DNA from 3 places in the Paenibacillus sp. GCM10027626 genome. Region 1 is predicted to be linked to each of the others. Evidence: riboswitches for the same ligand, from Rfam matches in the RefSeq annotation. Region 1 holds a riboswitch; each other region holds the start of a gene.
The links. A riboswitch is a leader RNA that binds a small molecule or an ion and turns the genes downstream of it on or off. The one in region 1 is predicted to bind cyclic di-GMP.

Region 1 (12,444 bases):
GCGTGCTGACGCGAACCGCAGCAGGAGTCGACAACCGGCTGCGGTTCGCGATCCCGGTCTATGGCAGCGGATTCGTTCCGGAATCGGAGCTAACTGAACAAATTTGATAGACCGCACTAGATAAGTCTTTTTGCAACATCATAACACACTTTAACAGACCCACCACTTACTTTGGGACCAGGGGGTCGCATGTTCAAATCGTGTCGTCCCGACCATCAAATTTGCGGGTGTAGTTCAATGGTAGAACTTTAGCCTTCCAAGCTAATAGCGTGATTTCGATTCCCATCACCCGCTCCAGAAGCAGACTTTTGTTCCCTGCCTATGAATATCTACTTTTCTATGGGACAGCAAATCTTCAAATATACGTGGTTATGCTCCCTTTTATATCTAGTAACTTTTCTCTTCATGTCCAAGAAGCCGATAGTGAAATCATAGCTTGATCATAAAAATCCGAATCTACAAAGCGCAAGCATTTGGGAGGATATCGGGTGCCCTGGCATCATCATACGTTCTATCAACTTCTGTTTGTGCTGGAGGGTCCGGTTCGCCCGAGAGTTGCGCTGTTGTAAACCTCTGGAGGGCCCAAGCCCAAATAGACGTCTTTGTAGGCCGAAACTTGGATGGACTATGTCCCGTATACTGGCATTCATCAAAAAAAGCTGAAAGGGACGACACAGTTTCGGTGGGTCCTTTTGGCAATTACGTTTATTGAGCATTGAGGTTGTAAGTGAAATTATAAGCAGGCAGACGGGGGCTGATGAGACCTGATTGGGGAGAGTGGGTGACTTTATCACGAATAACACAAAGTTCAAAAGTTCAAAAAAATGGTTGACTAAAGAAAAATATGAAGTTATAATCTCGTGTGAAGTTACAATTATTGGGTCAAATTTACCAATCGAATAGGGCACACTAACCGAAAGGTTAGGCCGCAAAGCCAGGAGTCTAACAGTCGCAAGACTTATGATCGTCCGGTTGCATTTTCACAAGATGATGATGCAATCGGCGATTTTTTTTGTTTTTCTAGTAAACTCGCAGCTATCGTCAATAGAGATTCTACTGCTAAAGGTAAGACTGACTATGCAGGAGGAGGTGATCGCCTTTTGTAATGCAGCCCAAACCGATGTTGTTGGTATTCAGGAAAAGGAGTGATATCAAAGAAATGGGTGTTGGCAGAAAGTTATTAACCCTTTTGTTTGCTTTGGCACTGATTGTTAATGCTTGTTATCCTTTTCAACAAGCTTATGCGAACGGGGCCTCAGGCGGGGAGCTCGTTTGGCCCAATCCCGGCGCCATTAACCTGAACAAGCAAGCAGAGCCCACCGGTACACCGGGGGAATGGAAGATTAAGCTGACCGTAGAGGGCAAAAATCTGGAGACAACTTCTGATGTCGTGCTTGTCATCGATAAGTCGGGCAGCATGGACAGTAACAAAAGGATGTCCAATGCGAGGACGGCGGCAAACCGATTTGTCGATGAGCTTCTTATCCCTGATTCAAACACAAGAATAGCGGTTGTAACATTTAATGAAGGTGCTCAGGATGTTTCCGGTTTTAAAGGGGCCGCTGAAAAGGAAAAGCTGAAATCGTCCATTAACAATATTCGCGCATCAGGCGGTACGAATATTCAGGCAGGCCTTCATCGGGCCCGGGAACTGTTGGCCGAGAGTACAGCGCAAGCCAAGGCCATCGTGCTGTTAAGCGACGGCGAGCCGACATACAGTTATAAGGCTGGTGCTGCTACCAATTATGTGTGGCCAGATAAGAAATATAACTTTATTCTTTCCAAGTTCGACTACAGTAAGGTCATAGGGTCAGGGTCAGATTACGATCTAGATACGTGGTACGGGGATTGGGAGTATAAGGTAAATGGCTTCAAAGTCAAAACAAATGGCATAGCGACTTTGTCGGAAGCGCACAGTATTATGAACGATGACAAAGTCACCATATATTCCATTGGGCTGGAAGTCGGTAATAACAAAAATGCTACTTATGTGCTCAAGAACAGTCAGAATGGCGGTTATTATGCTTCAAGCAGTTCCGAACTGGAGGGAGTATTCGATCAGTTGACAGGACAGTTTGCCTATGCTGCCAGAAACCCGGTTATTATTGACCCGATGGGAGATATGTTCAACCTTGTTGATGGGACGTATGAAGCAAGCCAGGGTGAGGTGAAATGGGATCCGGCCACGGAGACGTTCCGCTGGGAAAGCGGCAATATTGAAGAAGGAAAGCCGGCGACGCTGACCTATACGGTTCGCATGGATATGGCGAAAAATCCGAACCCGGTTCAGTTGTATCCAACTAACGGTACAACAACCATCACTTACATCGATGCCAACGGTTCGGAGACGACCAAGGAATTCGTCGTTCCGGAGGTAAGCTACGGGAAAGGCTCGATCAATGTTAAAGGCTATAAAGTAAATAAGCAGGGCCAGCCGGTCAATAAAGATGGCGTTGTAGTAGAGCGTCCGGAGCTGGCACAGGAGATTTTCAGCGGTCATTTTGAAGAGAATGGAGAAAGAGCGCTGGAGTTAGACAAAACTTACTCGGTGGCGGCTCCGTCCATCAATGGGTACGTACTCAAGGTTGGTGACGATCCGACCCGTGTCAATCTTACTCGAACCAATCCAACGGCGACCGTTTGGTTCGGCTACATTTCGCAACAGGAGCTTATAGCGACCGTAAGCGGTTCGGCAACGGATGAATCAACCGACCTGCCACTTAAAGGCGTGAAAGTGACGCTGAAAAATAAAGACGGGAATAAGGTTGCCGATGCGACAACCGATGCCAATGGAGCCTATTCGTTTACTGAAGTGCCATATGGCAAGTATACGGTGGTATTCGATACCCCGGCAGGCTATCAAATCGTCACACCGTCCGGCGGCTCAAAAACGATCACGGTTGATGGCAATAAAGAAGTCGATGCGACATATGTACCTGCAGAGCAAAGCGTAACGGTGAAATATTTGGAGCGTGGAACGAAAAAGGAATTGTCAGCTCCAACTACGAAGAACGGCAAGTATGGTGAAACGGTAACGCTGGAAGCTGCGTCGGTAACCGGCTATACGGCAGAAAAAGCAACAGCGCCTTACACATTTACCGCCGCGGAAAACCAGGAATACATTTTCTACTACAAGGCAAATGATCAAAGCGTAACGGTGAAATATTTAGAACGGGGAACGGACAAAGAATTGTCAGTTCCAACCACGAAGAGCGGCAAGTATGGTGAAACCGTGACGCTAGAAGCTGCGTCGGTAACCGGCTATACGGCAGAAGAAGCAACAGCGCCATACACCTTTACCGCGGCGGAAAACCAGGAATACATTTTCTATTACACGGCAAACGATCAAAGCGTAACGGTGAAATATTTGGAGCGTGAAACGAATAATGTATTGTCGGCTCCTACCGTGAAAAGCGGCAAGTTCGGTGAAACCGTAACGTTGGAAGCAGTTGAAATAGCGGGATATACGGCAGAAAAATCAACAGGAACATACACCTTTACGGCGGGGGAAAATCAGGAATACATTTTCTACTACAAGGCAAATGATCAAAGCGTAACGGTGAAATATTTGGAGCGTGGAACGGACAAAGAATTGTCGCCTCCAACCGCGAAGAGCGGCAAGTATGGTGAAACGGTAACGCTGGAAGCAGCTAAGGTGGCAGGATACACAGCCGAGAATGCGACAGCGAGCTACAAATTTACCGCGGCGGAAAATCAGGAATACATCTTCTACTACTCGGCAAACAAGCAAGAGGTAACGGTGAAATACCTGGAACAGGGAACGGACAGAGAATTGTCTGCCCCGACCAAGCAAAGCGGTAATACTGGTGAAACGGTAACGCTGAAGGCTGTTTCAGTAGCAGGCTACACGCCAGTAGAGAGCGAAGCAAGCTACACGTTTACGGCAGCAGCTTCTCAGGAATATATCTTCTACTACACGGCAAACGAGCAAAATGTAACGGTGAAATACCTGGAACAAGGAACGAACAAAGAATTGTCAGCTCCGACCGGGAAAAGCGGTAAAACTGGTGAAACTGTCACGCTGAAGGCTGTGCCAGTAGCAGGTTACACGCCAGTAGAAGGCGAAGCGAGCTACACGTTTACGACAGAAGCTTCTCAGGAATACATCTTCTATTACACAGCAAGCGAGCAAAGCGTAACGGTGAAATACTTGGAACGGGGAACGGACAAAGAATTATCTGCCCCAGTCAAGCAAAACGGCAAGTATGGCACAACAGTAACGCTGGAAGCTGCGCCGGTAGCGGGCTATACGCCGGAAGTGAACGAAGCGAGCTATACGTTTACAACAGACGCTTCCCAGGAATACATCTTTTACTACACGGCAAACGAGCAAAATGTAACGGTGAAATACCTGGAACAAGGAACGAACAAAGAATTGTCAGCTCCGACCGGGAAAAGCGGTAAAACTGGTGAAACTGTCACGCTGAAGGCTGTGCCAGTAGCAGGCTACACGCCTACAGAGATTCAAGCGAACTACACGTTTACGGCAGCAGCTTCTCAGGAATACATCTTCTACTACACAGAAAATGAGCAAAGTAGTGTAAGCGTAGCGGTGAAATATCTGGAGCGTGGGACGGACAAAGAATTGTCGACTCCAACCGTGAAGAGCGGCAAGGTCGGTGAAACGGTAACGTTGGAAGCCGCGGCGGTAGCAGGGTACACGGCGGAAAACGCAACGGCGACTTATACGTTTACGGCTGAAGCTTCCCAGGAGTACATCTTCTACTACAAAGCAAATGAGCAAAGTAGTGTAAGTGTAACGGTGAAATATTTGGAGCGCGGAACGGATAAGGAATTGTCAGCTCCAACCGAAAAAAGCGGCAAGGTCGGCGAAACGGTAACGTTGGAAGCCGCGGCGGTAGCAGGGTACACGGCGGAAAACGCAACGGCGACTTATACGTTTACGGCTGATGCCTCTCAGGAGTACATCTTCTACTACAATGCAAATGAGCAAAGTAGTGCAAGTGTAACGGTGAAATATCTGGAGCGAGGCACGGACAAAGAATTGTCGCCTCCAACAGAAAAGAGCGGCAAGGTCGGTGAAAGCGTAAAGCTGGAAGCCGCGGTGGTAGCAGGTTATATGGCGGAGGAACTGACAGCAGTCTACACGTTAACTGCCAACGCCTCTCAGGAGTACATCTTCTACTACAAAGCAGTAAATCCTGAAGATCCAACAGTAGTGAAAAAAGTGGATAAACAAGAGTTGTCTTCGCTTGATGAAGAATTTACGTTCACCACAACCTACACCTTCGGAGAGCATATCGGGGACTGGTCTCAGGTTACTCTTCGTGATCAATTGGAGCCGGTATTGGTAGTGAAAAATGTCCAATTGACTGTAACAGGCGACGTCTACGGAGGCGGACATCATAGTGTAACGGACAGTGTTTATGGCACACCAAACGTTGATGGAAACACTGTCGAAGTGAAACTGCCAAAGCTGGACGGTTCATATCAATATTTATCCGGTAAACAGTATCAGCTTGTTATTACAGTCAAAATCGCTCCGAATGTTGAAAAATCCCTGTTGAGCAAGTACATTCAAAACGATAAAATTGTCATTCCGAATGTATCCCAGCTCATCTTGGACGAAAAGGTAATTGACTCTAATCGCGTTACCGTAACAACGAAGAAACCTACCGACCCAGTAGATCCCGGTGGTCCGGTAGATCCTGGCGGCCCGGTAGATCCTGGTGGTCCGGTGGATCCTGGTGGTCCAGTAGATCCCGGCGGTGGGCCGGTAAATCCTGGTGGTCCAGTTGACCCGGTAGATCCGGTTGACCAAGTTAACCCAGAACAGCCGGTTGATGTTGATACGGGAGAAGAGGAAACTGTCATCATCGACGATGAAGAAGTTCCGCAAGGTAACTTGCCAGATGACGGCGATATTGAGGATGGCGATAATGGTCAAGTACAAGTGCCAATGCCAAAAGAGCAGGTTTCTCCGGTTAGATTAGTAGGAGAATCTGCAAATGTAAAAACTCTTCCTCAAACAGGAGAAGCAAGCCCTGTTCCGTACTATTTGATTGGTCTTGGACTGGCGGGCGCAGGTCTTATCCTTCGTCTAAGATTTAAGAAGAAAGCGAACTAGTTTCGCCAAACTTTAAAAAGGGGCAGTCCCGCCTGACATTAAATGACGGGACGCCCCTTTTCTCAAACAAAAAAGAAACCGTTTCTGTTGTAAGGTGGAAGTTTCGACTCTCCATTTACAAAAGGAACGGTTTTTTTTGGATGAACGGGACGGATGTGACGGCCGCTATTTCAGAAAATTCGACCGATTTGAAAGTGTAACGGAACTGTACACCTCTATTTGATGATCATGAGCACGATTTCGCCAAAAACGTCCAATTAACATCGCTCACTTCCGTTTAGATTTTAAAAAGGAAGATAATTGGCGAAATAAGGTCTGTGGCTTCCGTAAGATGAAGCCGCTTAGCGGGTTACCCTCCTTCAAATTTCGGACCTGGGTATGTTATGCGTTTTGAGCACTATTCCCCAAGGGAACAATGCCCAAAATATTGAAATAGGCATGGCTCAATCCACGATACAAACGATATATTCTCCTCGACTATCCCCCGGTTTTATAACCCCCAAATCTTTAAGCTTTGAAATATTTTTTGCAATACTTGAGGGTGAGGCATCCAGGATATTATCAAACAGTTGTCTATGAAATATTTCTCCTTCTTCCATCCTGCTAATCAACTCGAACATTGTTTTGGCATGCCCTTTGCCCAATAGCTCACGAATGTGCTTTATCCGATCGTAACGTTGGAGTTCTTTGAGAACTTTGGTAAGAGATGCATTAACGCATTCAAGATAAAAAACAATGAAAGGTTTTAGGTTACCTTGGGTTGCGGCCATAAGTGTGTCATAATAATCCTCGATTCTTTTATCGAAAAATTCTTCAACACTAAATGCATCCTTGATTGTAGCAAGGTCGGAATGAATTAAGCCAACCAAGGTTGAGAATGCCCGAGCTGTTCTTCCATTACCGTCAGGAAACGGGTGGATATAGCCTATCAAATGATGGGTGACCCCGGAAATGATCAGAGGATGTACTCTCTTTTCAGGATTCACTTTTTCTGTATCATAGGGGTTCATAAATCCGGTGACACTGGTGTATAGCCAGGAAAAGTAGGCTTGCATGAGTCGTGGAACTTCATTAAATGCAGGGGGCTGATAACTAACATGTCCATCACCGTCTTGAAGTGCTACGGGTATATTTCTGTAGCCCTCCGGATAACCGGTTAGGTCGTTCATTAACGTGTGTTGAATTTTTTTTAATACAGGTTCATCCATGTCGGAAAAATCTTTGTTTGGAGCTAAGCTGTAAATAAACTCATAGGTTTCAAAGACGTTTTTAACTTCCAATTGTGCCTTTTGTTTAATTGTAAGTGGGTTTCTCTTGTAATTTTGATAGAGTTGCTCTACCTCCTTAAGCTCCAGTTTATTTTGTTCAATTTTAGTTGTGAAATGAGCTGTTTTAACTAGAGAGTTACGCAGGATTGTTGGTTTTAATGGATGGCTTTTTAATCCAAGTCTTGCTAATGCACCTATATTTCTCTCTGCCTCTAGGATAAGTTGTAGAATTTCATAGTCATAGGGATTGAGATTGGGTTTATAGACCAACCGTCCTTCCGTAGTATCAAAGTGCTCATAAGCAAACATGTAAGTCATGAAATACACCACCTTTTTACACTTAAAAATCCAATTATATCAATGCTTTTTGCATATTTAAAGTATATTCAATTACACTTATTATGTACATCTTTTTTTACTCTTAAACTCCTCCAAACATTCGTGTGTGCTGGGCCCATGATTGAGAAGCTCGATCGGATTAAAACAAAATATGGTCTGGTGAAAGGAACGGACTAGTGGAGTGGCCGCCAGCCTGATTGAGAAGATCATAAATGTTGAAATTATTCGTTTGCTTTGTTCGCGGAGATTAGAGATGATAGAAGCGAATACGTCTTTTTATTTTTCTTGAAGTGTGTGTTCAAAAAGTCGGGTTTTCAGCACAGGGAAGGCCCAAGAGAACCTGAAGAAGCTAAGAAAGGACGGGGAATAAGATGCGGCATCCGGATCATTATTTGCAAGCCATGTACGACAGTGTCATACCCAAATATCGCTTTGGGGCGCAGGACGAGGCGGAGTGGGAGAGTTGGCAGAAAGCGTTGAGAACGCAGCTGATCGACGATCTGGGCGGGTTTCCGGAAATACCGGCCGAGCTGGGCGCGGTCGTTCTGGAAGAAGAGCGATGCGACGGCTACATCCGGCAAAGTGTCGAGTTCACCACGTTTCCGGGATTGAGAATGCCGGCGTATGTGCTTATCCCTGAAGAGGGCAGTTCCGAGGGGGGCTTCCCCGCTATTGTAGCCTGTCACGGTCACGGCTATGGCAGCAAGGAGATCGTCGGGCTGGACCCCGACGGGAACAAGATCGAAGGCGATCCCGGCTACCAGAAGCAGTTCGCTGTGGAGCTTGTAAAGCGCGGATTTCTAGTCGTGGCACCGGAGCTGCTCGGCTTCGGAGAACGCAAAATGAAAGCGGAGTACGACAGGGGAGAATATAGCTCATGCCACTCTATATCGACTTTTTTATTGCAAATGGGCCATACAATGTCAGGGCATCGGGTATACGAAGCGCTTCGTACCGTTGACTACTTGCAAGCCAGACCGGATGTTGATGCACAGCGCATTGGCATGATGGGCATCTCCGGCGGCGGGCTCGTCGTTTCCTTCTCAGCCGCGCTCGATGACCGTATTAAAGCTACGGTAGTCAGCGGTTATATCAGCACCTTTAAAGAGAGCATCTTGTCCATTCATCATTGTGTCGATAACTATATTCCCGGATTAAGCCGGCACGCCGAGCTCCCGGATATTATCAGCCTGATCGCGCCGCGGCCGCTGCTTGCCGAGATTGGATCGGAAGATCGAATTTTCCCGAAGACGTCGGCAGCGGGCGCACTTGACCGCGTTCGGGAAGCGTACCGGCTGCTGGGTGAGGAGCAGGCGGTTGATGCCGACAGTTTTGCCGGCAATCATGAGATCAGCGGGGCCAAAGCTTACGATTGGCTGGTGAAATGGCTCCGTTAAATTAAGCAATGAAACGGATTTAAAGCATGCAAAGAACCACTATCCGGCATCACATGCCGGAAGGTGGTTCTTCGTGTTTACTCCACGATAAATCCCGCTATCCGCTCCAGCTCTTCCTCGTGTATTTCGAGCCGAAGTCCGGGCAGGTCTTCGCATGTCCATGTATGAAGCGGCTTCAATGCACCCTCGACAACACCGTATGAGGTTACGGCTGCAAAATTGCGCTTCAGCAATAATACGCCGGGCCGGAATGGAATGCAGGCCAATTTACGGGAGCTTCGAACATCGCAATGATCTTGGGCAATCAATGCCCAGTCCCCTGTAAAACGGATATATTCCGCTTGCTCATAACGTTTGCCGTTGGAGCTGCCGTAGTTGCCGTAACTGCTGAAGCTGCTGAATGCATCCAAGCTGCCAGAGCTGTCACATCCAGCTTGTTCACGCTCATACCCGGTCCAAGGCTTTGTCCGCTGCTCCGGAATGCCGCGAAGCGCAAATGCTGTGACAATATCTTGGCCGTTCGCGGTTTCTATTCTGCCCCATGAGACAATATTCGGCTCTGCGCCAAGCCCGCCCAGTTCGGCCTCCAGCCAGAGCGGCTTCCAGCCGCAGCTGCGGCGGCGCCATGCTTGCAAAGCATGCCAACGGTTCAGCAAAAACGGATTGATCCGCTTGCCTTGAGAGTCGAATTCGCCTAGTGTCAACCCGTTCGCTCCAACGACGGCGGTGTCCAGCAAAATGGAAGAGAATGCACCCCAGTAATACCCGGTCGATGTATTGATGGCCATACCGTGAGCGGCTGCCAATGATGTCCACAGGCAGCGCTGGTTGTGGCCGGATCTCTCATAAGCGGCGCTATCCCCGGCATCGCCCAAATCATCGATATTGATCATATCGGTCACATCGTGCAAGAGGGGATGGATGCCATAGTAGATGATCGTAATACTGGGATCCTCCTCTTTGGCTGCCTCCACAATCAGGCGCAGCAGCTCATAGGCGAGCCGTTCTCCTCGAAAGGCCGTATTTCGCGGCACGCACGCATCCGGACCGGGGAAACCGTAGCCGAAATCCAGCTTCAGCGCTGCCGGCTTCCAGGTTCGGATCAGCCGCTTGGTGCGCTGTGTAATAAATGCCCGCGTATTCGGGGAGCTGGGATCAAGGCAGTAGTGATAGCCGCTTCCGGCCAGCGGATTGCCTGACCAGCGCCATTGGCGCGGCACACCGTTCACCCCGCAGAGCAAGTCCTCATCCGTGAGGCCCGAGAGCTCCGGCTGATCGATCCAGCCTATGGACTGCCAGAAGGCGACCTCATAGCCGCTGTCCCGCATGCGTTGCAGATCGCCTTCAAAATCGGGGAACAGCTCCAGATTTGGTTCCGCGCTGCCGTTATATGTCTCCCAATGATCATCCAGAATGATCATATCGGCCGGCGTTTCGGCGGCAACACGTTCAGTAAACCGTTGCAAATCAAAGCGGCCCTCCTTGAAATCCCCCCAAGTGCACAGGAACGAGCGCTGATGCCGTTCGTCCTTTGGCGTAAATGGCCCGAACGTCCGGTACAGACTGCTTAGAGCCTCGTAGCCGGAATCCCCCCAGCTTATCCGCAGAGGTTCATTCCATACGCGGCGCAGACCCGGGGGCGCCCCCCACAGATCTTCGCGGTACAGATAATAAAGGCAGCACGTAGTGGCTTGCAGCTGCAGCGCAAGCGCGCCGTCAGGCACTTCACCTGGGCCGAAGGCAGCCCATCCGCTATGTCCGCCCATGGCCGCCGCATAGATGGGGCGGGGGAAGGCGGCTGCATAGGGGGTTCCCATCGCATCGCCGAAGCTGCCGAGCGGCAGTCTGGCGTCTCCCATATCCCAGGAGCGAAAAAACGAACTGGTAGGATTTGAGCCGGCAGCAGGGACGCAATAGCCGTCCGCCGACCAATCCGGCCAGAAGCTCTTGTCGGTCCGCGGAGCGCGCGACAATTCCAGCGGAGTCATTAATCGCGTGCCGAAATAAAGGGCGACAACAGCGGTCTCCTTGTCCCAATCCACCTGCAGGCGGGATAGCCGCAGCTTGCATTCCGCAGCTTCACATTCCATTGTACCTGTGCCATAGCCGTCTAGCGCGAATTTGATCGTAAAGCCTCCTTCTTCGTTAGATTCAAGTGCCCATGCCCGTGCTTTCACATAGATGTGACTATCCCGGGCTGCAAGCTCCCACGCCGGAAGCAATCCGCCCTTCCAGATTACCCTTCCTGACTTCAGGTCCGTCAGAATGGCCTCGTCATCCGCTATATTCCAATTCAGCCTTTTGTTCTCATTGCCGACAGCCAGCAAAAGTGGACGGCTCATTAGATGAAACCCCTTTCCATAATGAGATCAAATATTCTGTCACCCATTATAGTGCCGGGCCGCTTCATTGTATTTAGGCGCGATGGTGAAAATGGTGTCCAAAATTACGATTTTCTGCTGCGCTGCCCTTTGCCGGGCCAATCGATCTCATAATCTGCGCGGCAAACGGAGGAGCAAAATGCCGACAGACTCATTCCCGTCTTCTTTTTAAACAGCTTGCCGAAAGTGTGAACATCATGGTATCCGACACGTTCAGCAATTTCACCGAAGGAGAGCGGCGTTTGCAGCGCCAGTTCCTTTGCTTTGCGAATGCGTACCCAAATCAGGAATTGGGCGGGAGTGACGCCGAAGGCGCGATTGAAGCTTGTGATCAGGTAGTTCCAGCTCAGCCCCGACAGCCGTTCCAGCTCGGCCGAATCCAGCGCCCGCTCGGGGTGGTCGGCAATATGATTTTTTACCTGCACCAGCTTGGAAACGTTCGGGCGCAGATTGCCTTGCCTTAGATGCTGCTGCCTGCCTTCCGCGCAGGTATGGGAAAGGATCTGCAGCAGTAGGCCTTGGCAGGCTAGTCCGTGATGCAGACCGGGCTGTCCGTATTTGGCAGTCAGCTCAGAGAAATGGGCCTCGACAGGATGGCCGCTATAGTTGCCCAGCAAATGCTCCTGCCGCATGAGCCGATCAAATGGGAACGGGGACCCCGACCAGTGAAAGACAATGGTTATCGACAGGAAATCACGTCCGGGAACAGTGCCCAGTCCATGCCGTTCACCCGGGCCGTAGAAGAACACATCGCCTTTCTCCACGAGGGTGGATGAGCCGTTGATTGTGAATTCACCGGCGCCGTCCAATACATAATTTATGGCATACTGCTCTAAAACTCTGCCGGAAAAGCCCCAACCGGATGGAGCGTTGAAAATATGGGCCAGTGTAATGTACGGCGGAAAATGGTAATCGTCCAGCCTATCCAGCGTATCCTCAGGACGCAGTGC
Region 2 (12,444 bases), on a different contig from region 1:
TAGTGCCGGATAGACCGCGTGAAGCCATCACGGTTGTTCCAAAAGAGAATGTCCCTGACCCAGAGGCTCCTATACTAGAGTCGCAAAAAGCATCGAAGAAGCTGGGCAGCGGCAGCATCAAAGCCGGTGACAAGCTAGTGTACACGGTGAAAGCGCGGAATACAGTGCCGGGAACCATGGTCAATAATTTGGTGATTGCCGACGAATTGCCAGCAGGGTTGGCTTATGTGCCAGGCACATTAAAAGTGGATGGTCATAAGGTAACGGATAAAGCAGATGGTGACAATGGCTACTATGCGGCTGGCAGAGTCGTCGGAGAAATTGGCGATGTCACGGATACGAAGTGGCATACGATTGTGTTCCAAGTCCAGGTCGAAGTGGACCAAGCCGGCAAAAAGATCAAAAACGTCGGCGAAGTAGCTGGGGACAATGTACGTGCACCGGAGGAGCCTTATGAGGAGATCATTGTTGGCGGAAACGACAACGGGAATCATCAACCGGGCAAACCAGGCAAACCAGGCAAACCAGGGCAACCGGATAAACCGGTCAAGCCGGGAGAGAAAGAACCAACCAAACCGACTCCGACACCTGAGCAACCTTGGGTATCCACAGGTGGAGGGAACGGCACGGAAAGCGGCAGCAAGAACAATGGTCAGCACTACTTGCCAAAAACAGCGACCAATATGTATACGTATTTGCTGGCAGGAGGTCTGCTCCTGATTGCCGGCATGTGGCTGGCAAGAAGAAAAAAGAGCGATAAAAAGAATGCCTCATAGAAAAAACTAAAAAAGCGGCCCCTCTCTTTTGGGAGATGGGCTGCTTTTTGTGTTTGTATCGGTTTTCATTGAAGGTTAAGCGTTAGAAAGCATGGGATCGGGTTTATAATGATGACCCTCAGGACGAGCTGCTTTTTCATTTTCTGGATGAAAACCGATTGTTACTGGCTACTATCTCGCCCATAACCATAAAGGGAACTGCGTTTTTATTAAACTACATTGTCTGGGAAAAATTTATATAAAAACTAGTGCTACAGGACGGGCGTGCTGTCATTGAAGGCAAGCAAGCATGACGCCCGGGAGCAACGGCAATGATGGAGCGCTTGCTGAAAACAATAGGTCTTATTGATTCCTAACATTAAATGAATCAACTGTCACCGGCCATAAGTTGTATAGAAAATGTATAGGAGTAGTTGATACTATAAATATGAAAGGAAACCACTCCCGAACATTAATAAAATAGTGATGTTGTATTCCCAGGAAGCTATAGATAAAAAGAAATTTTAACCAAATTGGGACTATCGGGCCTAACCCATCAATTTTAATTCAAGTATAATCCAAATTAAGCAAGTGTTTAATGCGGAAAATACTAAATGCAAGCTCGTACGATAATGGCAACCCCGTTGACTGTTCGTGTGTTTGATTTTGTTCTTACTCAATAGTGAAATTATGGCAAATAATGGAAGTGGCTTGGTAAGGAATGAATGCTTCTATTAACTGACGAGAGTAAGCGCTGTGCACGCTCCATAGAAAGCGCTGCCGTGGAATTACTCAAGAAAACGTGAAACGGATCTTTGTATAGGAACTATGCTGGTTGCGTCCGTTCTTCCTAAAATTAGACAAATAACTATAGATTACAGCAAACTTGGGGCTATCGTACCTGATCTTTAGACTTATTTCAATATATACTAATGGTGATTTCTGTTTAGAAAATTAAATACATCGTACGATAATAGCAAACTCGTTGAAAGACGGGGACGCAAAGCTATAGGGGCTAACGGGTCAACCAATGCCAGCCAGCTGCCGAATATGATGGAAACCTCCATCTGTTGGCGCATGTTCGGTTACGATGGAGTTTTTTTATTTTGGGCATGAGGAGGAGGTGTTCATTGATGACTGCAGCAATGAGTTGCTTCTACTAATTTAAGAAGGAGAGGAAGATGAAAACGTATCCGCCAACATATCCTCCCACATTCAAAGTAAAAAATAAATAAGGAGGGAATACATTGAAAACAAAATTACTAATCAATCGGATTTTTAAAGTTTTGATGGCTTTTCTCATCATTATTGCGTACAATCCGATTCTTCCATTTCAAAATGCAAAGGCGGCTGCAGATAATAAGTGGCTGACTTATAAATTGGATGGATTCTCTAATGATACGTTTAATCAATTGTTTGAATCGGATGGTACTGCCAATGTTCCCGGTGGGACAAACTTTATACGGCTGACACCGGCAGAGCCAATGAAAAGCGGCAGCGTTTTTAACAAAAATGCAATTTGCCCAAAAAACAATTATTCATTCAGTACAGCCTTTTCGTTTAAAATGAGTCCAAATACGGAAGAGGCTAGTGACGGTTTGACTTTTACGATCCAGACCGGTACATCCAGTCAGTTAAGTGAGGGAGGCGGTATAGGGTATTACGGTATTAAACCCAGCTTCGCTGTTAAATATGATACTTTTTTAAACACAGTTTATCGTGATCCTTCTTCAAACTACATTGGACTTGCGCAAAATGGATCGGTGGAAAATCAGGATGGTTGGTATACCGATTTGGATCAGTATAATGGGGCTAATGGCACCAATTATGTTTTATCAAACGGAACACTGTATTACACATGGATCGACTATGATGGTTTAGCCCAAAATGTTCAGGTACGTCTAGGAACTTCACCAGATAGAGCGAGTGCTAACAAAATTTTAGAAGTAAATAACATAGATCTTGGTTCGATATTTGATGGAAAACCTATTCACGCCGGTTTTACCGCTTCGACAGGATACCCGAATAACGAGACTCATGATATCAATAGCTGGTATTTTGTCAATAACTACGCACCTATTGATACCCTTGCTCAGCCAAATGAGTACAGGCAAGCACCTAGCAGTGTGAAATTAGCGTCTGAGCCGGCTGGCGAACCGGGGGTATACAATGTTACGGCAATTCTGCTAGATCCGCTAGGTAATCCAGTTCCCGATGCACAGCTGGATACTTTTACTTCTACAGTAGGAGACCTAAACGGACCAAACGGAGAGCCTGTAACCGCTTTAGTAGCAGATGCAGACGGAAAGATTCATGCGGTGTTGAACAATGCCGATCATTCAAAAGACATTACACTTTCGGCTACTGCCGGTTGCGCCAGTGATTCTGACACAATTCCGGCTACTAACCAGCCGCCAGTCGCCCCGGATGATACAAAGACTACGCCGGTAAATACGCCGGTCTCGGGGCAAGTAAACGGGACGGATCCAGATGGCGACAGTCTAACCTATAAAGCGGGTCAACAGCCGATTCATGGTACGATTATAGTGAATGAGGATGGAACGTGGACTTACACGCCGGATAAAGACTATGTTGGTGATGATTCGTTTACTGTCATTGTTGATGATGGGCATGGCGGAACGGCAGAAGCAACAATCACGATTCACATCAATCTAAATCCTTCTCCATCTCTCGAATCTAATAAAACAGCAGTAATCAAACAAAAAGCGGATGGGAATAAAGATGCAGCTCATCCGGAAGTGGGAGACACGTTGCTGTATACAATACAGACGCGCAATACGGTAACAGATACTCTCGTGAGCAATCTCGTGATCTCCGACAAAATTCCGGCAGGGTTGGAATATGTTCCGGGTACACTGACCGTAGACGGTAAAGCAGTCAGTGATGATCAGGATGATGATCAAGGCCATTATGCCGATCTTACAGTAACCGGAAAGTTTGGGGATGTAACCGACACGGAATGGTATACGATTACATTCGAAGTACAGGTAAAAGCAGGACAAGCTGGGAAGACGATTGAAAATACCGCGGCTGTCACTGGCGACAATCTAGACAAGCCTGACGAGCCGAAGAATACTGTTGTGGTCTATCCACTTAATCCGCCAGATCCACCAGACGGATGTGGCATCCCGGTAGCCCTGATAAATGGCAGTTTTGAGGAACCACCTGGAACAGGTTCAATGAATGGTTCATTTGGGTACTTTGTAGATGAAGTTCCAGGATGGGAGACTACTGATACATGGATTGAAATATGGGACTATGCTGCAGGTTACCCTGCTCCTTATGTACAAGAACATGTTCCTCCTGTTGATGGTAATCGATTTGCAGAAATAAATGCTGCTATAAACGGCATGTTATATCAAGATGTCCAGACTACACCCGGACAGACGATCTATTGGAGACTTTCACATATAGGGCTAAGCGGAGTTGATACGATGCAACTCCGAATCGGACCGGCAACAGCCGATCCTTATGATACCTCAATCATACAACAAATGTCCGATGACAATACGGCCTGGGGAACTTATACGGGATCCTATACCGTTCCGGAAGGACAAACCGTGACAAGGTTTGGATTTGAGGCTGTATCTACGTCCACTGGATCGATCGGACATGGTAATCATCTAGACGACATCTTTCTAGGTACAGGGCCTTGTGTCGTAGCAGAAAAAACGGTTAGTCCAAAAAGTGACGTATTTGCTGGGGATGAATTAATCTATGAAGTCACCGTGAAAAATGGTGGTGGCGACATTGCCGAAAATACAGTCATCGAAGATGCGATACCTCAAGGTACAGAGTATGTTCCTGGATCAATGAAAATTTTGAACGGTCCTAAAAAAGGAACGGTAACAGATGAGAAAGATGAGGATGCAGGTCATTATGCTGACGGCAAAGTAACTTTTAATGTCGGAACTTTACCGAATATCACTGACCTGCCTGATGGAATTACTGTTCAATTTAAAGTAAAAGCTTTGTCTAATTATGCAGGAAAAGATGTAATGAACAAGGCATTAGTGAAATTTAAAGACTTGCTAATAGATGAAGAAAAACAAACTGAAACGAATGAAGTAAAAACACCGATCAAATATAAAGATCCTGTCCTGAAATCGGAAAAATCAGCAGCGATTCAACAAAAGGCTGATGGCAATACAGATACGGACAATCCGGAAGTCGGCGACACCCTTCTCTACACAATTAAGACTCAGAACACGATGGCAGACAGTCTTGTGAAAAACTTGGTGATTTCCGATGAAATACCGGCAGGTCTCGAGTATGTCGCAGGCAGCCTGAAAGTGGATGGTCAAGCTGTAACAGATGATAAAGATGGTGACAAAGGTCATTATGTCGATGGCAAGGTTGTTGGACTATTTGGCGATATCGCAGACACGAACTGGCATACGGTTACTTTCGAAGTGAAGGTAAAAGCAGGCCAGGCCGGTGCGGATATTAAAAATATAGCCGCCGTTGAAGGAGACAATATTGACGAGCCGGAGAAGCCGGAAGAAGAAGTAAAAGTTTATCCAAGGGTACCTAAGCTCGAATCCGAGAAAACAGCCATCAACGCTGTGACAGGGAAAGAAAAATACGAAGTTGGCGATACGATTGTCTACACAATCAAAACGCGCAACAAAGTATCGGATAGTGAAGTGAAAAACCTGACGATTACGGATGAACTTCCAGCAGGACTCGAATATGTGGCAGACAGCTTGAAAGTAAGCAATAATGGCACAGGCGAGTTCAAAGATGGCAAGGTCACGGCGAATTTCGGTGATGTAACGGATACGCAATGGCGGACAGTTACATTCGAAGCAAAAATTATGTCCGGTCAATCTGGCAAAGAACTCAAAAATATTGCCACTATTGATGGCGGTAACATCGATGTCCCGGATAAACCAGAGGAAATTGTCAAGGTTGATCCGAAAGATCCTGTCCTGATATCGGAGAAATCCTCGGCGATTAAAGAAAAAGCTGTGAGTAACAAGGACAAGGATCATCCGGAAGTGGGTGACACACTTCTCTACACCATTAAGACCCAGAACACGATCGCAGACAGTCTTGTGAAAAACTTGGCGATTTCCGATGAACTACCGGAAGGCCTTGAGTATGTCGCAGGCAGCCTGCAAGTGGATGGCGAATCTGTCACAGATGCCGAAAATGATGACAAAGGTCATTATGTCGATGGCAAGGTAGCTGGACTATTTGGCGATATTACAGACACGGACTGGCATACGGTTACTTTCGAAGTGAAGGTAAAAGCAGGCCAGGCTGGTGCGGATATTAAAAATATAGCCGCCGTTGAAGGAGACAATATTGACGAGCCGGAGAAGCCGGAAGAAGAAGTAAAAGTTTATCCAAGGGTACCTAAGCTCGAATCCGAGAAAACAGCCATCAACGCTGTGACAGGGAAAGAAAAATACGAAGTGGGCGATACGATTGTCTACACCATCAAGACTCGCAACAAAGTGTCGGAAAGCCTGATCACAAATCTATCGATCACCGATCAACTTCCAGCAGGGCTCGAATATGTAGATGGCAGCCTAGAAGTAAGTCATGAAGGTATGGGTGAGTTCAAAGATGGTACCATTACAGCGAACTTCGGTGAAGCGAACGATACGGAATGGCGCACAGTTACATTCGAAGCAAAAATTATGTCCGGTCAATCTGGCAAAGAGCTCAAAAATATAGCCACTATTGAAGGCGATAGCATCGATGAGCCGGATAAACCAGAGGAGATTGTCAAGGTTGATCCGAAAGATCCTGTCCTGAAATCGGAGAAATCCTCGACGATTAAAGAAAAAGCTGTGGGTAACAAGGACAAGGAACATCCGGAAGTGGGTGACACCCTTCTCTACACAATCAGGACCCAGAATACGATCACAGACAGTCTTGTGAAAAACTTGGTGATTTCCGATGAAATACCGGAAGGTCTCGAGTATGTCGCAGGCAGCCTGCAAGTGGATGGCGAATCTGTTACAGACGCAAAAGACGATGACAAAGGTCATTATGTCGATGGCAAGGTGGCGGGCCAATTTGGCGATATCACAGACACGGACTGGCATACGGTTACTTTCGAAGTGAAGGTAAAAGCAGGCCAGGCTGGTGCGGATATTAAAAATATAGCCGCCGTTGAAGGAGACAATATTGACGAGCCAGAGAAGCCGGAAGAAGAAGTGAAAGTTTATCCGCGCTACCCGGTGCTTGAATCGGAGAAGTCCGCGAAGCTGGATACGAAGGCGGACGGCAATACAGATGCGGATCATCCTGAAGTTGGCGATACGCTGGTTTATACGATCCAGACTCGTAACATCGTAACCGACAGTGTTGTCACCAATCTGATCATCGCGGATAAAATCCCGGCAGGCTTGGCATACGTTCCAGGCACGCTGAGCGTAGACGGCAAAGCTGTCACTGATACCGAAGGAGACGATGCCGGCCATTATGCCGATGGTCAAGTGACAGGCCAAATCGGCAATGTGACCGATACGTCCTGGCATACGGTAACCTTCCAAGCGAAGGTGCTTCCTGGCCAAGCGGGCAAGGATATTCGGAACAAAGCGGTTGTCAAAGGAGACAATGTCGGCGAGCCGGACGAGCCGACAACGACAGTGGAGATTTATCCACGTGGCCCTGTTTTGGAGTCTACCAAAACGTCCAGTCTACAAGCTAAAGCGGACGGCAATAAAGATGCGGATCATCCAGAAGTAGGCGACACACTGCTATATACGATCCAGACTCGCAATACTAATGCCGATAGTCTGGTCACCAATCTGGTGATCACGGATAAACTTCCGGCGGGCTTGGAGTATGTACCGGGTACGCTGAGCGTAGACGGCAAAGCTGTCACCGATGCTGAAGGAGACGATGCCGGCCATTACACCGATGGCCAAGTGACGGGCCAAATCGGCAATGTGACCGATACGTCGTGGCATACGGTAACCTTCCAGGCGAAGGTGCTGCCAGGCCAAGCAAGCAAGGATATTCAGAACAAAGCGGTTGTCAAGGGTGACAATGTTGGCGAGCCAGATGAGCCGACAACGACAGTCGAGATCTATCCGCGTTATCCAGCGCTTGAATCGACGAAATCGGCGAAGCTGGAAACCAAGGCAGACGGCAATAAAGATGCGGATCATCCAGAGGTAGGCGACACGCTGCTGTATACGATCCAGACTCGTAACATCGTAACCGACAGTGTAGTCACCAATCTCGTCATTACGGACAAAGTTCCGGCAGGTTTGGCATACGTTCCAGGAACGTTGTTCGTAGACGGAATCGCGGTGAGCGATGCTGAGGATGGAGACCGCGGCCATTATGTTGATGGCCAAGTGACGGGCCAAATCGGCATCGTGACCGATACGTCCTGGCATACAGTAACCTTCCAGGCGAAAGTACTGTCAGGGCAAGCGGGCAAAGATATTCAGAACAAAGCGGTTGTCAAAGGAGACAATGTCGGCGAGCCGGACGAGCCAACGACGACAGTCGAGATTTATCCGCGCGGCCCGGTTTTGGAGTCGACCAAAACGTCCAGTCTGCAAACTAAAGCGGATGGCAATAAAGATGCAGCACATCCAGAAGTCGGCGACACGCTGCTGTATACGATTCAGACTCGCAATACCAATGCGGATAGTTTGGTCACCAATCTGGTGATCACGGATAAAATTCCAGCAGGTTTGGAATACGTTCCTGGAACCCTGAGTGTAGATGGCAAAGCTGTCACTGATGCCGAAGGAGACGATGCTGGTCATTATGTGAACAGTCAAGTGACTGGTCAATTCGGCAATGTATCTGATACGACATGGCATACGGTAACCTTCCAAGCGAAGGTGCTGCCAGGCCAAGCGAGCAAGGATATTCAGAACAAAGCGGTTGTCAAGGGAGACAATGTCGGCAAGCCAGATGAGCCGACAACGACAGTCGAAATTTATCCGCGTTATCCGGCCCTCGAATCCGAGAAGTCGGCAGCGAATTTGACTGAAAACAAGCAGAAGTACGAAGTCGGGGATACGGTTATCTATAAGATCCGGGCAAGAAACACAGTAAGCAATAGCGTTCTGACCGATCTGAAGATTTCGGATACTCTGCCGGCAGGCTTGGAATACGTCGCCGGAAGCATGAAGGTAGACGGCGTAGCTGTTACAGATGCGGAAGGAGACGATAGCGGAAGCTATAAGGACGGCGTTATGAACGCCATCATCGGTAACATTTCCGATACCAACTGGCATACGCTGGAGTTCCGGACCAAAGTGAAAGCAGGACAAGCCGGTCAAACGATCAAAAACGTCGCGGAAGTCACAGGCGGCAACATTGGCGAACCGGGTAAACCGACGAAAGAGATTTTCGTCGACAATGAGCCGATTATCTATCCGCCGTACCCGCCGTATCAATCTCCAGTCATGGAGTCGCATAAAACATCCAAGGATCTGAACGGCGGTAACGTCGAAGAGGGCGACACGATCGAATATGCGATCCAGACGCGCAATACGGTATCAGGCAGCACCGTAAGCAATCTAGTCATTTCCGACGAATTGCCGGAAGGACTGGAGTACGTCCCTGGAAGCTTGAAAGTGGACGGCAAGCCTGTGACCGATGCTAAAGATGAAGACAACGGCGACTATGAGGATGACAAAGTAACCGGGAAGTTCGGCTTCATCACAGACATGAACTGGCATAAGCTGGAGTTCCAGGCAAAAGTAAAAGCAGGACAAGCTGGCCGGACGATCGAAAACATCGCTAAAGTGAGCGGGGATAATCTGTTAGTGACAGATAGCCCTCGTGAAGCAATCACGGTAGTTGAAAAAGTAATTGTTCCTGATCCTGAAACTCCTGTACTAGAGTCGCAAAAAGTTTCGAAGAAACTGGGCAGCGGCAGCATCAAAGCCGGTGACAAGCTGGTGTACACGGTGAAAGCGCGGAATACAGTACCAGGAACCATGGTCAGTAATTTGGTGATAGCCGACGAATTGCCGGCAGGGTTGGCTTATGTGCCAGGCACATTAAAAGTGGATGGTCATAAGGTAACGGATAAAGCAGATGGTGACAGTGGCTACTATGCTGCTGGAAGAGTTGTTGGAGAAATTGGCGATGTCATGGATACGAAGTGGCATACGATTGTGTTCCAGGTCCAGGTCGAAGAGGGCCAAGCCGGCAAAAAGATCAAAAACATCGGCGAAGTAGCTGGGGACAATGTACGTGCACCGGAGGAGCCTTATGAGGAGATCATCGTTGGCGGAAATGACAACGGGAACCATCAAGCGGGCAAACCAAGCAAACCGGGACAACCAGGCAAACCAGGGCAACCGGATAAACCTGATAAACCAGTGAAGCCGGGAGAGAAAGAACCAACCAAACCGGGTCCGACACCTGAGCAGCCTTGGGTATCCACAGGTGGAGGGAACGGCACGGAAAGCGGCAGCAAGAACAATGGTCAGCACTACTTGCCAAAAACAGCGACCAATATGTACACGTATTTGTTGGCAGGAGGCCTGCTCCTTATTGCCGGCATGTGGCTGGCAAGAAGAAAAAAGACCGATAAAAAGAATGCCTCGTAGCAAAAACTAAAAAAGCAGCCCCTCTCCTTCGGGAGGCGGGCTGCTTTTTGTGCTTGTATCAGTTTTCTTTGGTGGTAAGCGTTAGATAGCATGGGGGTGCGGTTATAGTGCCCCTCCCGTGCCCAAATACAGGACAAGGAAGCTTCGCTTAGTGTGTCGAGAACATTTCCCGCAGTACCCGAAAGGCCCGTTCCCGATCCTGAACATCCTGTTCTTTAAGCAGCATAACGGTTTTCCATATCCATTCGTCTGCTTTGAACTGCTCATGCTGATCATGATCGAATGACACGATTACGTTGGTATGCAAGGCTTCGGCTATTTTTTCTAGAGTTTGAAGCTGTATGTTCTGTTCACCTCGCTCGACGCGACCGATATATGTTCCTTGCGATTCCAGCACTTCTGCTAACTGTTCCTGTGTCCAACCCTTCGTTGATCGGTAATGCCGTATCTGCTCACCTATCATTTTGGATAACTGACTCATGTTAGCCGTTCACCTCTTTCTATAAGAAGTGTAGACCAATGGTGTAGTGCTCTTGGAGATTACCAAAAGTTCAAATAAAATATATTTGAACTTTTAAGTTCTTCCGGCAAACAAGGCCAATCGGATAAACCTGATAAACCGGTGAAGCCGGGAGAGAAAGAACCAACCAACCCTGTCTCCGACACCTGAGCGACCTTGGGAATCCACAGGTGCAGGGGAAGGCACGGAAAGCGGCAGCAAGAACAATGGTCAGCACTACTTGCCAAAAACAGCGACCAATATGTACACGTATTTGTTGGCAGGAGGCCTACTCCTGATTGCAGGCATGTGGCTGGCAAGAAGAAAAAAGACCGATAAAAAGAATGCCTCATAGCAAAACTGAAAATGCAGCCCCTCTCCTTCGGGAGGTGGGCTGCATTTGCGTTTATATTAGTTTTTATTGTCTGAACTGGGGGGATGGTCAAAAAAGCGAACTTTTTTCTTGTTGCAAGGGGAGAGAAACCCTACTTTATATACTTGGACAGCTTCAATGTCTCAATCATTTTCATCAGCCAACATTTCAGAGAGCATTCGATAAATCTTGCGTTGCTTGGCTTCAGTTTGCTGCAGCATAAGGGTGACGCTTTCCCAAACCCAGGTCTTCTGGTAAAGGTACTCTTCATTGTCGTTATCCAGTAAGGCAAATATGCTAATTTCAAGGGCATCCGCTATTTTTATAAGTGTTTGTATGCGAAAATTTTTCTCTCCGCGTTCAAGTTGTCCAATATATGAGCCGGTAGAACCTATAGCTTCTGCCAATTGTTCTTGGGTCCATCCCATTGCAGAGCGATATAGCCTGATTTTTGCCCCTACGAGTTCCTGAATATTAACCATTTCTACACCTCATAGTCAGTGTAGAACATGAGATAGGATTAATGGAGTCGTTAAAACGACTAATGTGATTATTCATTGTCGTTTTCTGTTTTATTCAGTATAATTTTCTTAGAACCTCCTATTTTACGAAAGAGTTCTGTTTTGCTTACTTAGTGTTACAAAACCAACAAAGAAATATACAAAATCCATGAAAAAAGAGGAGGCTTGCCGTTTTCAACATTAACGAACAAAGAAAGTTTCCAGATAGCTATCATGAGAAGAAGTCTTTTAATGTTGAACGTTCATTGAAGGAGGAAATAGAACAAGTGCGAGGTGAACTTCATGAATTAGTTAGTAAATATAGTATGTTAGATTCACTAGTTTTGGAAAAATCAATTGAACTTGATAAGCTTTTAAATCTATATAAGAACTAATTTCAGCGGAAGAAATAATTCTAAAAGCAGCAACTGCCACCGGTCTTTCAATGGCCAGCAGCGGCTGCTTTTTTTGTATAGAAACTGTATATACCCAATTGGTAGACTTATAGCAAATGTCGAAATTTGGTGATTTATGTTCAATACTAGGAAAAAAGGAGTGGGTATTCCTGTGAGAGCGATACTGGTTGATGATGAGAGGCTTGCGCTGAAAAAGCTGAAAAACATGCTGGAATGCGATGTGGGTGGTGTAGAGGTTGTTGGGATTTGCTCCGATCCGGGCTATGCGGTGCAGATGGTAGCGGATCATCAGCCGGACGTTGTCTTTTTGGACATACATATGCCTGAGATGGATG
Region 3 (7,747 bases), on a different contig from region 1:
AATGGCTGCTGACACAGCTCCTGAACTCATAGTAGACTATGAGTTTTCTGATCCGGGAAATGGGGGACTGCCGGCAGATAATAAAAAAGGTTCTACATTAACAGTGGTTGAAGGTGTTTATGGCGGTAAAACTTATGGCAATACGACAACTGAATATGGTACAGACAGTGCCGGGGACTACTGGAGGTGGACCTCCGATAAGCAAAGAGGCGGCGGTTTTACCCTAGACATTGACCCGAAAGGAAAAAGTATTGATAAAAGTTATTCGGTTGGAGTTCGTTTTTCTTATGACACTCTCAACAGCAGCTGGACTAAAATTATTGATTATAAAGATAAGACCAAGGATCAAGGGTTTTACTTTGACAGTGACAAAAAGTTGAAGTTTTTTGATGTTGGTACTAGTGGGAAAACATCAGTGCAACCAAAGCAAATTATCGATATTATAGCTACAAGAGATGCAACTACGAAAATGTTTACTGCTTATATGATCGTAGATGGTGAATTTCTTAAGGAAATAGAAGTTGATGACTCAAGTAACGGCGCAACGCCTATTGTAGTCAATAACAAGATTCGTTTCGGTTTCTTCCATGATGATTATATATCTGGTGGAGATGAGAAGACAACAGGCGGAAAAGTGTATTCCATCAAGTTCTGGGATGGGGCAATCACGCCAGCTGAGGTTCTGAAAGCTACAGCGGCCAAAGGCACTGAAGTTGGAACAACGACAGTATCGGTAACACCTGCTAGCGGCAGTAACTCCTATAAGGTGCTTGTTTCGGATAAGTTGCTCCCATTTCCGCTTCAAGGCGAGCAGGTTCCGGCAGGAGCTTCTGATTACAACTTAGGTGATGACATTCCAGATGTAGATGCAAATACCAATAAGTATGTAGGTATATATGAAGTTGATGAGAATGGTAATATCATCAGTTTTAAACAAATTACTTTAACAAACGATGATATAAAAATGCCAACACTGGAGATCGAAAAGCCAGCCGATACTAAAGTTTTCGAGAACAAACCTGAATTTACAGGTAAGACGGAAGCAGGCGTGCAGGTAACTGCTAAAATAAAAAACAAAAACGGTGAAATAATCGATGAACCACAGGTGAATGTAAACGATGACGGAACCTGGAGTTTCCTCCCAGGAAGTGAGCTGCCGGATGGTGACTACACGATTGAAGTAACCGCAGACAAAAATGGAAATTCGGTAACACAAACGAAGGATATAACGGTAGACGCCACGTTACCTAAACTGGAAATTGATAAACCAAGCGGCAACAAAGTGTATGTGCCTAATCCTGAGTTTGGGGGAAAAGCGGATCCAGAAGCGAAGGTGACAGTAACGCTCAAAGATCAAGACGGCAAGGTGATTGAAACCAAGGAAGTTCCGGTTAAGGAAGATGGAACATGGAACTTCACGCCGGAGAATGACTTGAAAGACGGCGCGTACACAGTTGAAGTGACTGCCGAGAAAGGTGGCAAGTCGAGAACGGAAACGAAGGACGTAACCGTCGACACAACAGTGCCGGCATTGGAAATCAACGAACCAAGTGGTAATACCGTAACGGTAGCAAAACCAGAGTTCAAAGGAAAAACAACCCCAGGAGCGACGGTAACCGTTGAAATTAAAGACAAAGACGGCAAAGTAGTTGGCAAGCCGGAAGTAACAGTCAACTCGGACGGAACGTGGAGCTTCTCGCCAGATATTGATTTGCCGGATGGCGAGTACAGCATTGAAGTAACCGCTACGAAAGATGGGAAATCCACCAAAGAGAAAAAGAATGTAACGGTGGATACAAAGCTGCCATCACTGGTTTCTTTAACACCTTCAAGTGGAAGCTTAAGCCCTGCTTTTGATCCAGCTAAGGGTTCATATACGATGACTGTAACCAACAGTGTATATGAACTGAAGTTTACGCCAGTAGCAGTTGATCCAGGCTCGAAAATTGAAATTAAAGTCAACGACGGTTCATTTGCCATGGTAGCAAGCGGCTCTGAGAGCGGAGCGCTTCCGCTGAATGTCGGTGACAACAAAGTAATCGTCAAAGTAACCGATCGTTATGGCAAAGTGAAAGAATATGTCGTCACAGTAACACGCGAAAATGCAAACACAGATGGAGGAAACTGGTGGATACCAGCACCGGGTCCAGGCCCATCAACAACAGCCAATATTATCACTAGCGTGGATGGAGCAAACAACAATTTCGCAACTGGAACAACAAAAAAAGATGGCGACAATGAAGTCACAACCGTTCAAGTGGATACCGGCAAGCTGAATGAGATTTTGGCAGACGGCAAGTCACATCAGTTGTCAATCCGCGTACCAGGCCAAGGAGAAGTCGAAGTAAAAGGCTTGACCGCAGCGGATGTGAAGAAGCTGGTTGACACAGGCTCGACGCTGACGATTGAGGATGAACTGCTGGCGATCTATCCGGTTCCGGCGCAGCAGCTGGATCTGGACGCTATCGCGAAGCAATGGAATGGCGCGGAACTGAAAGATATTGCGCTGGACATCACCATTAAAAACGCTTCGCAAGAGCTGGCCGACAGCGCCCGCAATGAAGCAGCAGCGAAAGGCTATGAACTACTCGTGCATCCGGTCGATCTGGATCTGACGTTCTCGAAGGATGGCAAAACCGTCCGCGCAGGCCAACTGGACAAGTATGCGGTGAAATATATCGCACTGCCGAAGGATATTGATCCGAACCGGATTACGACGGGTGTCGTGGTGAATCCGGATGGCACAACGTTCCATCTGCCAACAGTCGTAACAAAAATCAATGATCGTTACTTTGCCCAAATCAACGATCTGCGCAGCGCGGGCACCTACTCGGTGATCTGGAATCCGCAGGACTTCAATGATGTGAAGAAGCATTGGGCGCAAAGCAATGTGAACAATATTGCAGCAAGACTGCAATTGAAAGGAACAGGCAACAATACGTACTCCCCGAACCGCAATGTCAACCGCTCGGAGTTTGCTTCGATCGTGACGTTGGGGATGGGCTTCATGCGTCAGGAAGTGCCGCAAAACATGTTTAGCGATGTGTCGCAAGCGCATTGGTACCATAATGCGGTGACGATTGCCAATGAGTTTGGCATTGTACTGGGCTACTCCGACGGCTTGTTCCGTGGCGAGCAGGAAATCACTCGCGAGCAAGGCATAGCGATGATCGCTCGTGCCTACCGATTTGCAGCGATACCGAAAGCGATGAGTCAGGCAGAAATTGCCGCAACGCTTGCAAGCTTTGGTGATGCGGACAAAGTGTCCAACTGGGCGAAAGAATCTGTCGCTCAAATGGTAGCAGCCGGTGTCATTGAAGGCAAAGGCGCGAACCTGCTGAATCCGCAAGCAAGCATGACACGCTCGGAAGCGACAGCAATGATGGAGCGTTTGCTCAAAACAACTAATCTGATTGACTAATAGCATGAAATGAAGCAGCTGTCACCGGCCATTAAAGCTAGTGGCAGTTGCTTTTTGTTGCGGATAGGGGAATGTAGATTTGCCATATTGATGCATGCCAGATGGTTGTATAGGAAATGTATAGGAGCAGCTGATATACTATGAACAAAGGAAGAAATATGTAGATATTTGTTAGAAAGCGGCATGATTATAATTCTTCATAAGGCCATTCCCAAATATTAATAATAGTGATGTTTATACTCTCAAAAAAATAAGCCCCAAAACCTACAAATAGAAATAAATTTTAACAAAATTGGGACCATCGGGCCTAACCGACCAATTTTTTTCTAAGTATAATCCTAATTAAGCAAGTGTTTTATTTTAAAACTCTACATACAAGCTCGTACGATAATGGCAAACCCGTTGAAAAGCGGGGACGCAAAGCTAAAGGGGCTGAAGATTCGCTTAAGATGCGAATTCCAATGCCAGCCAGCTGCCGAATACGACGGAAACCTCCGTCTGTTAGCGTATTTTCGCTTTTGGACGGAGGTTTTCTTTTTCTTCGAGCTGAAAGAGAGGTGTTTGCTATTAATCAAGGAACAGGGAAGAAGTAATGGCACAAGGAACAGGGCGGTATAGGAAGCGACAGTAATGGCACCGGATCAAGGAGGCGGTCATTGTCGATTAGCAGTACTGGTGGTCTTCAATAACCACAGTTTGGAGGGAGACAATTGAATAACACCCGAGCGGGAACAAGAAGAAACATACTAAGGCATTATTTAATTAAATTTTCTGTATTATTGCTCGTCATTACAGGGGTGCTGCCCCCTGTTTCAACAGTGCAAGTCCATGCTGCAGAGCCCTTTACGCTTAATGCGATTGATTCGTATGGTATCTCTGCCGACGGCAAGACGCTCTATCAGTTTGATGGGAATAACCCAGCAGCGCAACCAAAGGCAACCATTGCGGTTAAAGGTCTTACCATGGGTCCATCTGATTATATGAACGGTTTAGCTATGCCCGTTACCGGCGATGCTATTTACGGAGCCTTTCACGGATCTGGTTCTTATAAACTTTATAAAATTAGTGCAGATGGAACTGCCACACTAGAGACAACATTATCTGGAACAGCCGGTAACGCCGCAATTTCCGCCGAAGGAAAGTATTACTATTCGTACGGCAGTAATGGCAAAACATACTTAGCTTTCTATGATACCGGCACAAAGGAAAAGGGTTTAAGTGAAATTAAGGGTCTTAGTGCCGCCGGCGCTGATTTGGGCGGTGACCTGGTCGTCGATGGTGAAGGCTACTTATGGTTTTTTAGAGGTAACGCTGTGCTTCAACTGGACCCAAGAAATGCTACCATTATAAGAACTCTCCCTATAACAAACTCAGATGGTATAGCTATAGAGGCTGGTGTTAGGGGAATCAGCTTCTTGCCTAACGGTAAGATGTTCCTGCTTGCTGGAGACACTAGTCCCAAATTCTATATACTTGACCCGGATACGCTAAGCACTACTTATCTGGGGGCAATGACGGGACCTGTATTTTTTGACTTAGCATCAGGAGCCACACCACGATTCGCACCTAATCCCGCTGTAATTGAATCCAACAAAACAGCCAGCCTGCAAGCAAAAGCTGACGGCAACACAGATGCTGATCATCCGGAAGTGGGAGATACGCTGCTGTACACCGTTCAGACTCGTAACACAGTTGCTGGCAGTTTGGTTAGCAATCTCGTGATCTCTGACGCAATTCCGGAAGGCCTTGAATACATCCCGAGTACGTTGAAAGTAGACGAAATAGCGGTAAGTGATGCTCAGGATGGCGACCGCGGCCATTATGCTAATGGTCAAGTGACGGGTCAATTTGGCGATGTGACTGATACATCATGGCACAAGATAACCTTCCAAGTGAGGGTTCTGCCTGGACAAGCGGGCAAGGATATCCAGAATACAGCGCTTGTCAAAGGAGACAACATCGACGTTCCAAATAAGCCAACAACAACTGTTGAAGTGTATCCGCGAGGATCTGTTTTGGAGTCAACAAAAACCTCCAGCCTGCTCACCAAAGCTGACGGCAATACAGATGCAGATCATCCGGAAGTGGGCGACACACTGTTGTATGCGATCCAGACTCGCAACACGATTGCCGACAGTCTGGTAACCAATCTCGTGATCTCCGACATGATCCCGGTAGGTTTGGAATACGTTTCGGAGACGTTAAACGTAGATGGAACAGCGGTGAGCGATGCTGAGGATGGCGACCGCGGCCATTATGCTAATGGTCAAGTGACGGGCCAATTTGGCGATGTAACCGATACATCATGGCACACGGTAACTTTCCAAGTGAAGGTTCTGCCTGGCCAAGCGGGCAAGAATATCCAAAATACTGCACTTGTTACGGGAGACAATGTCGGCGAGCCGGAAGAGCCAACAACGACTGTTGAAGTGTATCCGCGCGGATCCGCTTTGGAGTCAGCAAAAACCTCCAGCCTGCTCGCAAAAGCTGACGGCAACACAGATGCTAAGCATCCGGAAGTGGGAGATACGCTGCTGTACACCATTCAGACTCGTAACACAGTTGCTGACAGTCTGGTTACCAATCTTGTGATCTCCGACATGATCCCGACAGGTTTGGAATACGTTTCGGAGACGTTAAACGTAGATGGAACAGCGGTGAGCGATGCTGAGGATGGCGACCGCGGCCATTATGCTAATGGTCAAGTGACGGGTCAATTTGGCGATGTGACCGATACGTCATGGCACACGGTAACTTTCCAAGTGAAGGTTCTGCCTGGCCAAGCGGGCAAGAATATCCAAAATACAGCGCTTGTTACGGCAGACAATGTCGGCGAGCCGGAAGAGCCAACAACGACTGTTGAAGTGTATCCGCGCGGAGCTGTCTTAGAATCAACGAAAGTGGCCAGTCTGCAAACCAAAGCCGACGGCAATACAGATACAGAACATCCGGAAGTGGGCGACACACTGCTGTATACGATCCAGACCCGGAACACAGTAGCAGACAGTATGGTCACCAATCTTGTGATCTCTGACAAGATTCCGGCAGGCTTGGAATACGAACCGGGCACATTGTGCGTAGACGGAACCCCAGTGAGCGATGTTGAGGATGGGGATTCAGGCCATTATGCCGGTGATCAAGTGACGGGCAAATTCGGAGATGTCACGGATACGTCATGGCACACGGTAACGTTCCAGGCGAAGGTGCTGCCAGGCCAAGCGAGCAAAGATATTCAAAATACAGCGGTTGTTACAGGAGATAATGTCGGCGATCCAGATGAACCAACGACGACCGTCGAGATTTATCCGCGCAATCCAGCACTTGAATCCAAAAAGATAGCGGAGCTAGATACGAAGGCAACTGGGAACACAAATGCGAATCAGTTTGAAGTGGGCGACACACTGCTATATACGATTGAGACCCGCAACACAGTTAGAGATAGTCTGGTCACCAATCTGGTCATTTCTGACCTGATCCGGGCAGGCTTGGCATACGAACCGGGTACGTTGAGCATAGATGGCAAAGCTGTCACTGACGCCGAAGGAGACGATGCAGGTCATTATGTGAATGGCGAAGTGATCGGAGAGTTCGGAAATATTTCGGATAATGAATGGCATACGCTGACATTCAAGGCGACCATAAAAGCCGGCCAAGCGAGCAAAGAGATCCGAAACGTGGCTGTAGTAAGCGGCGACAATACTGGCACACCGGACGAGCCGGAAACGACGGTGAAGGTAGAGCCACGGAATCCGGTTCTTGAATCGACAAAGACGGCGAAGCTGGAAACAAAGGCGGGAGGCAATACGGATGCGGGTCACCCGGAAGTGGGCGATACACTGCTGTATACGATTCAGACCCGCAACACGATTTCCGATAGTCTGGTAACGAATCTTGTCATCTCAGATATGATCCCAGCAGGCTTGGCCTACGTACCGGGAACGCTGAGTGTAGATGGTAAAGCGGTTACCGATGATATGGGAGACGACGTCGGCCATTATGCCGATGGTCAAGTGGTTGGACAGTTCGGTGAAGTTACGGATAATGAATGGCGCACGGTAACTTTCCAAGCGAAGGTACTGCCAGGCCAAGCAAGTAAAGATATTCAAAACAAAGCGCTTGTCAAAGGTGACAATGTTGGTGAGCCAGATGAACCGACAACGACAGTAGAGATTTATCCGCGTTATCCAGCGCTTGAATCAACGAAGTCGGCGAAGTTGGATACGAAGGCAACAGGCAACACGAAGACGGATGAGTTTGAAGTGGGCGACACGTTGTTGTACACGATCCAGACCCGTAACACAGTTACAGAAAGTCTGGTCACCAATC

Region 2: another riboswitch for cyclic di-GMP. It lies ahead of ACFQ0N_RS38295 (isopeptide-forming domain-containing fimbrial protein); the one in region 1 lies ahead of ACFQ0N_RS28610 (MucBP domain-containing protein).
Region 3: another riboswitch for cyclic di-GMP. It lies ahead of ACFQ0N_RS09155 (isopeptide-forming domain-containing fimbrial protein); the one in region 1 lies ahead of ACFQ0N_RS28610 (MucBP domain-containing protein).

What each region holds. Positions count from the first base shown of each region.
Region 1 is NZ_JBHTHC010000019.1:99,806-112,249, forward strand. It holds gene ACFQ0N_RS28600 (hypothetical protein) at 1-107, shown strand, start outside; tRNA gene ACFQ0N_RS28605 (tRNA-Gly) at 224-297, shown strand; cyclic di-GMP riboswitch class I at 894-980, shown strand; gene ACFQ0N_RS28610 (MucBP domain-containing protein) at 1,160-6,109, shown strand; gene ACFQ0N_RS28615 (Fic family protein) at 6,553-7,695, opposite strand; gene ACFQ0N_RS28620 (alpha/beta hydrolase family protein) at 8,088-9,113, shown strand; gene ACFQ0N_RS28625 (alpha-amylase family protein) at 9,191-11,455, opposite strand; gene ACFQ0N_RS28630 (AraC family transcriptional regulator) at 11,560-12,444, opposite strand, start outside.
Region 2 is NZ_JBHTHC010000003.1:455,187-467,630, reverse strand. It holds gene ACFQ0N_RS09155 (isopeptide-forming domain-containing fimbrial protein) at 1-776, shown strand, start outside; cyclic di-GMP riboswitch class I at 1,721-1,804, shown strand; gene ACFQ0N_RS38295 (isopeptide-forming domain-containing fimbrial protein) at 2,003-10,321, shown strand; gene ACFQ0N_RS09135 (helix-turn-helix domain-containing protein) at 10,470-10,802, opposite strand; gene ACFQ0N_RS09130 (LPXTG cell wall anchor domain-containing protein) at 10,975-11,175, shown strand; gene ACFQ0N_RS09125 (helix-turn-helix domain-containing protein) at 11,337-11,675, opposite strand; gene ACFQ0N_RS09120 (aspartyl-phosphate phosphatase Spo0E family protein) at 11,960-12,088, shown strand; gene ACFQ0N_RS09115 (response regulator) at 12,261-12,444, shown strand, end outside.
Region 3 is NZ_JBHTHC010000003.1:470,919-478,665, reverse strand. It holds gene ACFQ0N_RS09160 (Ig-like domain-containing protein) at 1-3,421, shown strand, start outside; cyclic di-GMP riboswitch class I at 3,804-3,901, shown strand; gene ACFQ0N_RS09155 (isopeptide-forming domain-containing fimbrial protein) at 4,132-7,747, shown strand, end outside.